Regions from separate parts of the Sphingobacterium kitahiroshimense genome, predicted to be linked through region 1. Evidence: riboswitches for the same ligand, from Rfam matches in the RefSeq annotation. Region 1 holds a riboswitch; each other region holds the start of a gene.
What was found. Region 1 has a riboswitch for thiamine pyrophosphate ahead of M2265_RS14725 (TonB-dependent receptor). Riboswitches for the same ligand answer to the same signal wherever they lie in the genome.

Region 1 (4,607 bases):
TGGTCGGCAACTGCTTTGGTAGATAACCTAAAATAAACCCCCTGTACTTTTCCTTTGATAGAAATATTAACATGTTTCATATCAACAAAAGTACAGAAGATTTTGAGTATTTTACTATGCTAATCTTTGCACCGTAACTTTATCAGATAATCTAAAATGTTCCATATTTTTTAATAGAACAAGACCTGGTTTTTTACCAACTTCAATTGAACCAAATTTATCATCGATATTTAAAGCCTGTGCCCCATTAATAGTAGCCCACTGGATAGATTGCTGAAAATCTAAATTATCAAAATGTTTATGTAACACTTTTAATTCATCTAAAATTGAAAGCTTATCATTGGATGCTAAACTATCTGTACCGATTACAATTTTTTGATTATCGTTTACAAAGTTCATTACTTTTGGCAATTGACCTTCAATATAAAGATTCGCCTTCGGACATAAACACCATACGATATCACGGCCCATTCGGTCCACAAAATCAAGGTCTTTCAATGACGTATACGTATTGTGAACCAAGATCAACTTATTAGGATGAGGTAAATATGGTAAATATGACTGAATTGAATTTCTAGCCTGAGCTTTAAACAAATCAGGATTTTTCCCTATTACTTTAAAGAAATCGATAAATCCTCCCGTTTTATAACGAAACAATCGATTTTCTTCATCACTCTCTTGATTATGAATACTGATAATATTAACATCAGAAACCGCTTTTTTAAATTTCTTCAGAAGTATTTTCGAACAAGAATAAGGAGCATGTGGTGTAATTGAAGAATGTGCTGGATCAAATTCATGAATCAAATCCTTAGCCTCCTGCAATCGACCATCAGCTTCATCCGGCTCTACTCCGAAGACTTCAACAAAAGTGTGGTAAAGAATCTTACTAGACTCCTTAATGTTAGATGTGTTATCAGAATTCACGTGATCTCCAACTGCCACAATACCATTATTGTACATTTCTTCATCAGCAGCAGCCATCGCTTTATCAATCACTTTTAAAGAAGTGCCACGACTTGTCATAACCAAAGAAAGAAAAGCTGGTAATCCAGTTTTTTGCGGAATCGTACCCTTCATATGGGACAATTCTAAGTGACAATGCGCATTAATAAATCCAGGAACAATAACTCCTTCAAATTTTTCAATATGCTGGCCGCTCAATTCTACGTCTTTACTTTCATAAATCCCAAGGATTTCACCATCATCATTAACTTTTACCACTCCATCTTTAATAGGTAAAGATGTAATTGGTAAGATATAGGTAGCGCTAAAATATTTCATTATTATAAAAACTTTAATAGTTACTTAGCATTCAGGTCAACGCAAAGGAACTGTGGTTATTAACGTTAAAATTCGTGCCAAAATTTAGTAAAAAAAATATTACCATTAAAAAAAACAAATTTACACAATTAGTTTAATTATTTAATCGTGATAAAAATCAAAGACTTTTAGATAAATTAACTTATAAGAATGTAACATAAATTTAAACCTTAATAAAAACTCCCTTGTTGCTAAAAATAATTAACATGAGCTAAAAGTTTGAATTTTAGCATATTTTTTGAAGGTAGGGAATAAGTTTAAATTCAGCCAATATATTATCTAAAAACCACAATTTTATTCATTTTTGTAGCGATTCAATGACGTTATGTCAGTGAAGCATCAATAAATCATGGAATTATAAATGGACATCCTTTTAGTTATTAAAAAAAGAAACCGGATCAATACAGCTACTTTAAAATCCGAAAGAAGCTAAAGATAAAGCAACACAACATTCATCATAATACAATCCTATAAACGAAAATCTATTCCACTTATTTTTACGAGCAAAACAAATTGATATTCCAAAACTCAATTCCTCAACATCCATTTTTACATTATATTTTTAGTACAGATTTTATTTAATACCTTCGCATTATCAATAAGGGGTGCCTTGTTCTACGAACACGAATAAAGGCTGAGATTATACCCAACAATACATTTATGTGTTGTGCACCTGATCCAGATAATGCTGGCGGAGGGAAAAGGTTAGTTAAATAAGTGAAAAACTGTTGTAACCCCTAGCAATAGTTTGTTTAACTCAAAATTCAATTAAAAAACATGATTAAAAATTTAATCAGCACAGTGCTATTTCTAGGAATAACATTATCCGTATCAGCTCAAAACGCTTTATCCATCAAAGTCTTAGACAATGAAACAAAAAAATCGTTACAGGGCGCAAGTATCGTTCTGACAAAAAATCAGAGTAAGAATTTAACAACTGATCGAAATGGCACTTCAAAGTTTTCAGGATTACCTGATGGACAATACGCCATAACAATCTCTTACATAGGCTATAGTACAGAAAAGAAGCAGATTGATCTGGTACAAAATACTGATCTTGAAATCTTTCTAAAACCACGTGCTATAAAAACAGAAGAAGTCCTGGTCATGGCAACACGTGCCAAAAACAACTCTTCTACAACCTATAAAAATATTAGCAAACAAGATATCGCTAAAAACAATTTCGGACAAGATATTCCATACCTACTAGATCAAACACCATCTGTCGTCATAGGATCGGACGCAGGAGCAGGTATAGGATATACAAATATGAAAATAAGAGGATCTGATAATGCCCGCATAAATGTAACATTGAATGGAATTCCGTTGAATGACGCGGAAAGTATGGGCTCATTCTTCGTCAATCTTCCCGATTTTGCATCCTCTACCGAGAGTATCCAGATTCAAAGAGGAATTGGAACTTCTACAAACGGGGCGGGATCATTCGGGGCATCACTAAACATACAATCCAATACACTCGAAAAAGAGCCGTACGTAGAATTCAACAACTCTTTCGGCTCTTATAATTCTTGGAAAAATACTTTGAAAGTAGGTTCAGGACTACTAAATAATAAATTTGCCTTTAATGTTCGTCTCTCACGTATCTTGAGCGATGGCTATATCGACCGAGCATCTTCCGATTTAAAGTCTTTTTATGTAGATGGAGGTTATTATAGTGACAAACATATTTTAAAGGCCATTGTATTCTCTGGCAAGGAAAAAACATATCAATCTTGGTACGGAACACCAGAGCCAAGATTAAACAATGATGTAGCGGGGATGAAAGATTATGCCGTCAATGATGGCTATACACAGCTAGAAACAGAAAATCTATTAAATTCTGGTCGCACTTACAACAAATACCTATATAAAAACCAAACAGACAACTACACGCAAACACATCACCAGTTACATTACACCAATTTTATCAATGAAAAACTAATTTTTAATGCGGCACTACATTACACCAGAGGTGCAGGCTATTACGAAGAATTCCGACCTGAAGACGACTTTTCAAAATACAATTTACCACCAGTCATTTCAGGAACCGATACCATCAAACAAACCGATTTGGTAAGGAGAAGATGGTTAGATAATTACTTCTATGGGACTACCTTTTCCTTCAACTATAATCCTTCACAGACAATAAAATTGACATGGGGTGGAGCTGCAAATCAATATAAGGGAGATCATTACGGTGAAATAATCTGGGCAAAATATGCTTCCGCCAGCAACTTAGGGGATAAATACTATCTCAATGATGCTAAAAAAGATGACATCAGTACATTTCTGAAAGCAGACTTTACATTCGAAAAATGGTTATTATTTGCGGATATACAGTATCGTAATATTAATTACCAAGTAAAAGGTGATGACGATAAAATCAAAGGAATGGATTTTAAAAGAAAATTCAATTTTGTAAATCCAAAATTAGGAATTACTTACCTCATCAATGAAAATTCAAATTTATACGCCTCATATGCCTATGCTAGTAAAGAACCTGTCAGAAATGACTTTGTTGATCTAAAAGGAAACAATCCCAAACCAGAGAAAATGCAAGATATCGAAGCTGGCTACCGCTTCAATAATGAAACATTTAACATCGGTACGAACTTTTATGGTATGTTCTATAAAGATCAACTTATTCCGACCGGAGCACTTAATAATGTAGGTTCTCCATTGAGAATGAATATCCCAAATAGCTATAGAATAGGCTTAGAAGTAGATGCCGCATGGAAAATTTCAGCGTACTTTGGTTGGAAAGCAACAGCGGGACTAAGTCAGAACAAAATCAAAAATTACACGGATGAAACGAGTGGAGAATTCATTAAAAAAACAGATATTGCACTTTCTCCGGCAACTATTTTATCAAGCGAGTTCACTTATCGCCCTCTTCGTTCAGTAGAAATTGCACTATTATCAAAATATATTTCAAGACAATATCTGGACAATAGTTCAGCCAAAGTAAGAAGTATAGACCCTTCATTTGTAAACAATATTAGAGCTATTTATAATTTCTCCATATTAGGTTTGAAAAATATAGACCTTGGACTTACTGTCAACAATATCCTAAATGAAAAATATCAAACCAACGGATATACTTGGGGTTATATGGACGGTACATCTCGAAAATATTTTAATTTTTACTATCCACAGGCTACAACAAATTTTATGTTAAGCCTAAACGTAAAATTCTAATAAAACAACTTGCGCCTTCAACATTATTTTAAGGCGCAAGTTGTTTTACAGCATTTTCAAGATCCATGACGTCAACAATACTTAAT
Region 2 (4,607 bases), 1.1 Mb from region 1:
CATCACCAAAACAGAAAACAACTTGTTAACTGTTAGCAATGCGAAAATAGCTCAGCTGGTAGAGCACAACCTTGCCAAGGTTGGGGTCGCGAGTTCGAATCTCGTTTTTCGCTCCACATTAATATCACCTGCCTAGGTGGTGGAACTGGTAGACACGCAGGACTTAAAATCCTGTTTCCGTTAAGGAAGTGCGGGTTCGATTCCCGCCCTAGGTACAAGAAAGCTCATCCAAAAGATGAGCTTTTCTTGTTTATAGACCTTTGATTTTTTTATTGATATCAATAGATTTACCATTGCATTTTATTGTTTCCATCTTGTATATTTCTAGATAGGTGATAGTGATATTATAGAGGTTTTATAGAGGGTTCATAGAGGTATATCTCTATAAACCCTCTATAAATACACAATAAAATGTATCTAAGATCTCAAGTACTTTTTAACCTGTCCTCTACATGATCTTCATCATTTTATATCAGCTCATAAGGCAATCGCTACTGAATAAAATTTCCTTCAACACGATCGATTTTTCCCATATAAACAATTTTAGGAGTTTATAAATTTATATACCTTTAGCCATCGACAACTTACTTTTAAAAGTCCACCGTATTTTAGAAAAAAAGTATAAAAGAACTGAAAAATATGCATATGACAATTATTAATAATGCGAATTTGAAATACCTCAATCATGATAGATAACATCAAAATCACAGAAACCAAGGTCTTATCAGACAATTGGTACGTCTTGCGAAAGATCACTTACGAATATTTGAAAAAGGACGGCACCATTATGAGTCAAAGCAGGGAAGCATACGACAGAGGAAACGGTGCCACTATTTTACTGTACAACAAAGAACAGAAAACAGTTATCCTTACCCGTCAATTTCGTCTACCTACATTTGTCAATGGAAATGAGAGCGGTATGATGATTGAAGCTTGTGCAGGTTTGTTGGATAAAGATAATGCCGAGGATTGCATCAGAAGAGAAACTGAAGAAGAAACGGGTTATAAAATTACAGATGTACGTAAAATATTTGAAGCTTATATGTCCCCTGGATCTGTCACAGAAATTCTGTATTTCTTTATAGCCGAATATGCTAAAGAAATGAAAGTCAGTGAAGGTGGTGGGCTAGAACAGGAGGAAGAAAATATTGAAGTTTTGGAATTGCCTATAAAAGAAGCGATGCAAATGGTTGATAATGGCGAAATCAAAGATGCCAAAACCATTATGCTGCTTCAATATATTAAACTCCAGCATATTTTATAGTATTTGCCATTGATTCTCCCTGCCCATAACTCCACCTCTGCCAGGGAGAATCATTATTCGCTATACCAGCAGTCCCCATCAATAAAACACTTCACTTCTTAAAGTATATGGTTCTGTCACAAAAAGATGGACAGACTAAAATAAATCTACCTATTTTCGTTTATTGAGATTTTTTACCTAGTTTAGTGGAAACTTTAGGGGTGTCTGCAAAATTTGCAGGCTGAGATTTTACCCTTAGAACCTGATCCGGATCATACTGGCGTAGGGAAAAGTAGATGTCTTCATTGTGCATATACCGGCACAACTGTGGCCATTCCTAAAGTTTTTTATTTAAAAATTTTAAAAGGAATGGAACTCACAATTAATCACCAATTACGTTTTTTTGAACAGCCCCCCTCCTCTTTGGAAGGTTTGATGCTTTTGGAATTCCCAGCAAAAAGCAAGGGCATTGCTGTCGCTATTAATAACCAGGTTATACCCAAAACGGCTTGGGCAACAACCAAACTACAGCATCAGGACTCAATTCTAATTATCGCTGCAACACAGGGCGGATAAATCTCTTATACCTATTACTATACCATCATGTTAGAACAAAACATTACCCAGACCCCATTTCCAAATTCAAAAAAAGTCTATATTTCAGGTCAGCTCTATCCTATTCAGGTTGCCATGCGTGAAATTACATTAAGTCCGACCAAACTTAGCAAGGGTGGAATAGAAATCAATCCTCCAGTCACTATTTATGACACTTCTGGTCCGTATACGGATGAACAAGCACAGATTGATATACGCAAAGGTCTTCCTAGAACTCGTGAAAATTGGATATTGGACAGAAAAGATGTTCAAGTTTTATCACAAATCAGTTCAGATTATGGAAAAGAAAGATTGGCAGACTCGAACCTGGATGAACTCCGTTTTGAATACAGCCATAGACCTAAAAAAGCATTAGCGGGTAAAAATGTAAGTCAACTGCACTATGCAAGAAAAGGAATCATAACTCCAGAGATGGAGTATGTAGCCATTCGCGAAAATCAGCGTATTGAGCAAATCGAAGCAGCAACTAAAGGTATGGATCATCAGCACACCGGTCACAGTTTTGGTGCCCGTACCCCAAAGAAATTAATTACCCCTGAATTTGTAAGAGAAGAAATTGCCGCCGGAAGAGCAATTATTCCAAACAACATTAATCATCCAGAAAGCGAACCGATGATCATCGGCCGCAACTTTTTGGTAAAGATCAACGCTAATATTGGTAATAGTGCCGTTACCTCAAGCATTGAAGAAGAAGTTGATAAAGCTGTCTGGGCATGCCGATGGGGTGCTGATACAATTATGGATCTTTCAACAGGTAAAAATATTCATGAAACACGCGAATGGATCATCCGTAATTCTCCGGTGCCAATTGGTACAGTTCCTATATATCAAGCTTTGGAAAAAGTAAAAGGCGTTGCAGAAGATCTGACATGGGAAATATTCAGAGATACACTAATTGAACAAGCCGAACAAGGGGTTTCTTATTTCACCATCCATGCAGGAGTACTTTTACGTTATATCCATTTAACAGCACAACGTGTAACAGGTATTGTTTCCCGAGGTGGCTCGATTATGGCAAAATGGTGTCTGTTCCATCATAAAGAAAACTTCCTCTACACGCATTTTGAAGAGATCTGTCAGATTATGAAGGAATATGATGTTGCTTTTTCACTAGGGGATGGACTGCGACCAGGTTCTATAGCTGATGCTAACGATGCTGCACAATTTGCTGAATTAGAAACCTTGGGTGAGTTGACCAAAATAGCATGGAAACATGATGTACAGGTTATGATCGAAGGTCCAGGTCATGTACCTATGCACATGATCAAAGAAAACATGGACAAACAGCTTGAGGTTTGTGAAGAAGCACCATTTTACACTTTAGGCCCATTGACAACAGATATTGCTCCGGGTTATGATCACATCACCTCAGCAATTGGCGCGGCAATGATTGGCTGGTTCGGCTGTGCCATGCTTTGTTATGTTACCCCAAAAGAACACCTCGGTTTACCTAACCGAAAAGATGTAAAGGATGGCGTGATCACCTACAAACTGGCTGCACATGCGGCAGATTTGGCTAAAGGACATCCTGGTGCACAATACCGAGACAATGCTCTAAGTAAAGCGAGGTTTGAGTTCCGTTGGGAAGATCAGTTTAACCTTTCCTTAGATCCTGACACAGCCCGAGAATTTCATGATGAAACTTTACCTGCAGACGGCGCTAAAGTTGCTCACTTCTGTTCGATGTGCGGCCCTAAATTCTGCTCGATGAAGATCACACAGGAAATCCGGGATTCTGCAGAACAAGGCATGATCGATATGTCAAAAGAGTTTATCGAACAAGGTAAAGAATTATACTTATGATCATCGTCTTGACAGCCGAGCATGATATTGATAACGAACTCCAGACCATCAACAGTGTACTGGATGCAGGATTGGAACTATTGCATATTCGAAAATATAATTTTTCGGATGATGATATGTGTCAATTTATTTATGGAATAGATCCGCAATATCGAAATCGTCTTGTCATGCATAGCCATCATCATCTAGCCGAAAAGTTAAACTTAAACCGGTTACATTTTAATGAATATGATCGAAAATCAAAAAAACAAAATCAGTATAGTCATACCGTAATCCGATCAACATCTGTACACAGTATGATAGATTTTAATCAACTGGATAACCAATGGTCATATGCACTGTTTAGTCCGATGTTTTCAAGTATTTCAAAACCAGGTTATGGTAAGGAGCATACTATCAAAGATCAGCTAAAACTTCGGAATAATCAGCAAGTTCAATTAATTGGGCTTGCTGGTATCCATTCCGAAAACCTAGGCCTTGCATATGACGCCGGCGTCGATGGTGTAGCTTTATTAGGAACAATATGGAAGAGTGCACAACCTGTAAAAAGTTTTAAAAATTGTCTTATAAAAGATCATGCGTATTGCCTGTAACAATTGCTCTTACAGGTAATTCATTCCTTTACAGATGATTAGAAGGAAATGCCCAAACCGGATTATACTGAGCAGAAAAATGCGATAGTAAAAAAATTGAAATAGCAATGACAGCATACCCCAAAAATATCACGTTCAGTAAGATACAGTATATCTCGCAGGGAGATACGGCTATTGAACAGGAGACTAACATTAATAATGCACTACAAGCGGGTGCAGATTGGATTCAGCTACGCTGGAAACAAGGCACTAAAGATGAAGTGCTCGCATTAGCACGTCGTATTAAACAGCATTGCTTGCAACATAGTGCTACGCTTATTATCAATGATTATCTGCACATAGCCAAAACCATT
Region 3 (4,607 bases), 2.7 Mb from region 1:
ACTCGTGTAGTCTACGCCGGGAGGAAAGTTTTTGGAAGCACTCTTTAATACATCGCGTACACCGATTTCGATGTCATTTGCATTAGATCCCGTAGTCTGGAGAATTGCAACAGTAACTGAATTTTTACCACTCATAGTTGTATTTCCACTATAACTAAGAGAGCCAAATTCTATACGTGCTACATCTTTCAAGCGTACCAAAAGTTCGCCATCACGTTTAACAACGATATTTTCATATTCATGAGGTTGACTCTTTTTACCTTTATAACGCATAACGTATTCCAATGCCGCATTCGATTCCTCACCCAATTTACCGGGTGCCACCTCTAAACTTTGAGTGCCAATGGCTTTACTTACATCAGCAGGTTCTAAACCATAAGATGCCATTTTCTGCGGATTGAGCCAAACACGCATCGAATAGTCCTTTAAACCAAAAACTTGTGCCTGACCTACACCAGGTACACGTTTAATTTGTGGTATGACATTAATGTTGACATAGTTTTGAAGAAACAACTCATCATATTTTTCATTATCTTCCGTATACACGTTGAAAATTATGATCATACTGTTTTGTTGCTTTGAGGTTGTAAGCCCCATCCGGATTACTTCTTCTGGAAGTATGGGCGTTGCTTGTTGTACTCTGTTTTGCACGTTTACAGCGGCCTGATCAGGATTGACACCTTGTTTGAAGATAATGGAAATGGAAAAAGAACCATCATTACTTGCAGTAGACTTGATATACTGCATGTTTTCCACACCATTGATCTGCTCTTCCAGTGGTGTTACCACTGAGCGGATCACGGCCTCACTGTTCCCACCAGGATAACTCCCCGAAACCATTACGGTGGGTGGAGATATATCTGGAAATCTTGTTACAGGAAGTCTTAATAATCCTATAACACCCAATATTAATAGCACAACCGAAATAACGGTGGCCATTACTGGTCTATCTATAATCTTTTTTAACATGTTGATACTCGTCTAAAAATTAATTTTTTAATGAGTCTTGACTGATTACTTTAGGTTGAACTACAATTCCTTCTGTTAATTGGTCAATACTATTTACGGCTATTTTATCGCCCGCTTTTACGCCGGATTTGATGATATAATCTGCACCTGTTCTACCATTTATTTCAATAGGTTTCATTGCCACTTTATTGCTGTCAGCGAGGACATAAACAAAAAATTTGTCTTGAATATCTTTCACTGCTGCCATAGGTAGCTTGATTGCACTGTTCAGACTTTTAGTTAAAACCACTCGCGCTGCACCTCCTGAGCGTAAAATTTTATCTGGATTTGAAAATACCGCTTTTAGTGATATCGTTCCTGTGTTACGATCAATGTTACCACTTGCAATTTCAACCTGACCTTTTTGATTATATTTGTTACCGTCGGCCATGATAATCTCTACCGTGTTCATTCCGGCATCTGTTTTTCTATCATTCATAAAAGCAATAAATTTTGCTTCATTGAGGTTGAAGTAAACAAATACCTGATCGATTTCAGATAAACTTGTCAATGGATTGACATCAGAAGGTGTGACCAAATTTCCGACCCTACTCGGAATACGGCCTATATATCCACTTACTGGTGCTTTGATAATTGCGAAGGCAGCGTTTAACTGTGAAGAGCTCACTGCTGATTTGGCTTGTGCCACTTGAGCACTTGCTGCATCATATTGCGCTTGTGCAGTTTTTAGCTGTAGGTCTGAAACAACCTTTCCCTGAACTAGAGGTCTTATTTTTTCTAATTCAATCTGTGCATTTGCCTGTGCAGCTAGTGCCGATTGTAACGAAGCTTTACTGTTGTTCACCTGTTCATTAAAAACATCACTTTTAATTTTAAAAAGTGATTGCCCCTTTTGTACATATTGTCCTTCCTTCACATATGTTACTTCGAGGTAACCAGAAACTTGTGCTCTAATATCGACATTGACTGTTCCCTCTATGGTACCAGGATAAGTTTCTACGATCGTAGTAGGAGATTCTTTTAATTCAATGAAATCAGCAGGAACAGCTTGTTGTTCATACGATCCATCTTGTTTTTGTCCGCCACATGAAATAAATAATAAACCGAAAGCAAATACGGCTGTATATAGATTGAAATTGTTTGTTGCTTTGAATTCTTGCTTTACCATTTTTTTATGATTAAAATTTCAAATACAAATAACAGAAGATTAGATGGTTTAAGAAAGAAATAATTGACTGAACTGGTGAAAATAGCTTCTGAACCGAAATAGTGATCTACTGAATCATCACGATGTAAATTGGTAAGTATAGCCGATTGTTTTTGTTTTAATACGATAAAATTAGAATTAAGTCTAGTAACAATTAGGATGTTAAATTTAAAATTATCGAGAGCAACAGCTATATTATTTTTATTTCATGTAACAGCAGTTTTGTAATTTATTGCTTTCTGTTGATGGAATTTTTTGTGATCAGAATGGTTTTTAATGTCAAAACAATCAATGTGTTGTGTTTTTTTACAATTATGTCATGTGATTTTTTATAGATAAACTCAACATAATAATTATTATTTCAAAATGTCAATGTTCATGCGATGGGAATGAATGTTTATATTTTATATCTTTGTTATGCTTTAGGGGTATTCTAAAAAAGAATTGAGAGAGTCCCTTTGAACCTGACACGGCTAATACCGACGTAGGGAAAAGCAATACAGTACACCTGTGCTGTTTTGTATGTGGTTTTTTCCTAAAGCATTCAATCTTTTATTAAATGAAATGAATATGGAGAAAACACTTTGGATGCATATCCAACAAGTAAGAGCACAATCGCCACTCGTACATAACATTACTAATTTTGTCGTCATGAATAATACTGCCAATGCCTTATTGGCTGTTGGAGCTTCACCTATTATGGCTCATGCTAAATCTGAAGTAGTCGAGATGGTCACTATCAGCGATTCACTTGTTATTAACATAGGAACATTAGATGAAGTGTGGTCAGAATCTATGTTATTGGCTGCAAATACTGCTTCTCAATTAGGGAAACCTTGGATTTTAGATCCTGTTGGAGCGGGGGCGACATCTTATCGCGATCATATTCTAAAAGAATTGCTTCGTGAAAAACCAACTGTCATAAGAGGTAATGCATCTGAAATTATTGCACTAAACAAATCTAATCTTATAAAGACGAAAGGAGTGGATAGTACTTCTCAAAGTGGTGAAGCAGTTAAAGCCGCATTAGATCTTCATCGACAATATGGTTCCGTTGTTTGTATTTCTGGCGAAACTGATATTGTGATTTCTGGGAGTCAGGAGATTCATCTAAAAAATGGACATCTTTTGATGACAAAGGTAACCGGGTTAGGATGTTCTGCAAGTGCGATTGTTGGAGCCTTTATAGCTGTAATAGCCAATAAAACAGAGGCAGTAACTGCTGCAATGGCTCTCATGGGAGTAGCTGGAGAACTAGCTGAAAAGGAAAGTGATGGACCGGGTAGTCTGCAGGTTAAACTTCTTGATAAGCTATATAACATCACTGAAACTGAATTTGGGAATACATTAAAATTTAGCATATAATGGATTTCGATACTTCTTTTCCTTATCAGTTATATCTTGTGATTTCAGAGCAGGATTGTCGTGGAATAAATTATCTTCCTGTTGCGGAGCGCGCTATTATTGGTGGTGTAGATATTATACAGCTTCGAGAAAAAGAGCTAACGACCCGTCTTTACTTGGCAAAAGCCCACCAATTGAAAGAGATCACTGACAAATATGGGATTCCTTTAATCATCAATGATAATCTTGAAGTGGCCCAAGAATTGGGTGCGGCTGGTATTCATGTAGGTAACCATGATATTTCTCCTAGTCATATTAGAAAAGCTTGGTATAGCCCAAGACCTCTGGTCGGTTATTCTATTGAAAATCTTGAACAGTTGAAAAATGAGCAGATTCCATTATCCGATTACTTGGGTATCAGCCCTGTATTCAATACTGAAACCAAAAAGGATACCATCACAGAATGGGGCTTAGAAGGTATTGTGAATATTCGACAACGAACAGATAAACCGTTGGTTGCTATTGGCAATATCCATATACAAAATGCTCGTCGTGTTATACAGGCAGGTGCCGATTGTTTAGCTGTAGTGTCTGCGATATGTGGGAGTGAAAATCCAGAAAAAGCAGCATTTGAACTTAAAAATGAAATTTTAAAATGAAAAAATACCGATACCCAACTACGCTGACGATCGCAGGTTTCGACGGAAGTGGCGGAGCCGGAATACAAGCGGATATCAAAACTTTTTCGGCATTAGGATGCTATGCTACCTCGGTATTGACAGCATTGCCTGTGCAAAATACGATGGGAGTCCGAAAGATTTATCCCATAGCACTTGAAGCTGTAGCAGATCAGATTGAATCTATTATGGACGATGTCTTTCCTGATGCCATAAAGATTGGAATGGTCCATACACCACAATTGGTTATTACAATTGCGCAGACGCTTCAGAAATATAAAAAAGTACCCCTTGTATTTGATCCTGTTATGGTTGCTACTAGTGGCCACCGGCTTATTGAGGAACAAACTATTGCAGCAATGATCGACCTACTATTCCCTTTAGCAGATGTGATTACACCGAATATGGAT

Region 2: linked by a shared signal. The riboswitch ahead of thiS (sulfur carrier protein ThiS) and the one ahead of M2265_RS14725 (TonB-dependent receptor) in region 1 are both predicted to bind thiamine pyrophosphate.
Region 3: linked by a shared signal. The riboswitch ahead of thiM (hydroxyethylthiazole kinase) and the one ahead of M2265_RS14725 (TonB-dependent receptor) in region 1 are both predicted to bind thiamine pyrophosphate.

Annotation. Positions count from the first base shown of each region.
Region 1 is NZ_JAOQNK010000001.1:3,315,372-3,319,978, forward strand. Features, by position in the region: gene M2265_RS14715 (acylphosphatase) at 1-80, opposite strand, end outside; gene M2265_RS14720 (amidohydrolase family protein) at 115-1,284, opposite strand; TPP riboswitch at 1,915-2,040, shown strand; gene M2265_RS14725 (TonB-dependent receptor) at 2,101-4,521, shown strand.
Region 2 is NZ_JAOQNK010000001.1:2,232,310-2,236,916, forward strand. Features, by position in the region: tRNA gene M2265_RS10075 (tRNA-Gly) at 41-116, shown strand; tRNA gene M2265_RS10080 (tRNA-Leu) at 131-215, shown strand; gene nudK (GDP-mannose pyrophosphatase NudK) at 686-1,264, shown strand; TPP riboswitch at 1,451-1,549, shown strand; gene thiS (sulfur carrier protein ThiS) at 1,571-1,819, shown strand; gene thiC (phosphomethylpyrimidine synthase ThiC) at 1,847-3,661, shown strand; gene M2265_RS10100 (thiamine phosphate synthase) at 3,658-4,254, shown strand; gene thiE (thiamine phosphate synthase) at 4,362-4,607, shown strand, end outside.
Region 3 is NZ_JAOQNK010000001.1:6,001,809-6,006,415, forward strand. Features, by position in the region: gene M2265_RS25635 (efflux RND transporter permease subunit) at 1-969, opposite strand, end outside; gene M2265_RS25640 (efflux RND transporter periplasmic adaptor subunit) at 989-2,137, opposite strand; TPP riboswitch at 2,591-2,684, shown strand; gene thiM (hydroxyethylthiazole kinase) at 2,747-3,541, shown strand; gene thiE (thiamine phosphate synthase) at 3,541-4,179, shown strand; gene thiD (bifunctional hydroxymethylpyrimidine kinase/phosphomethylpyrimidine kinase) at 4,176-4,607, shown strand, end outside.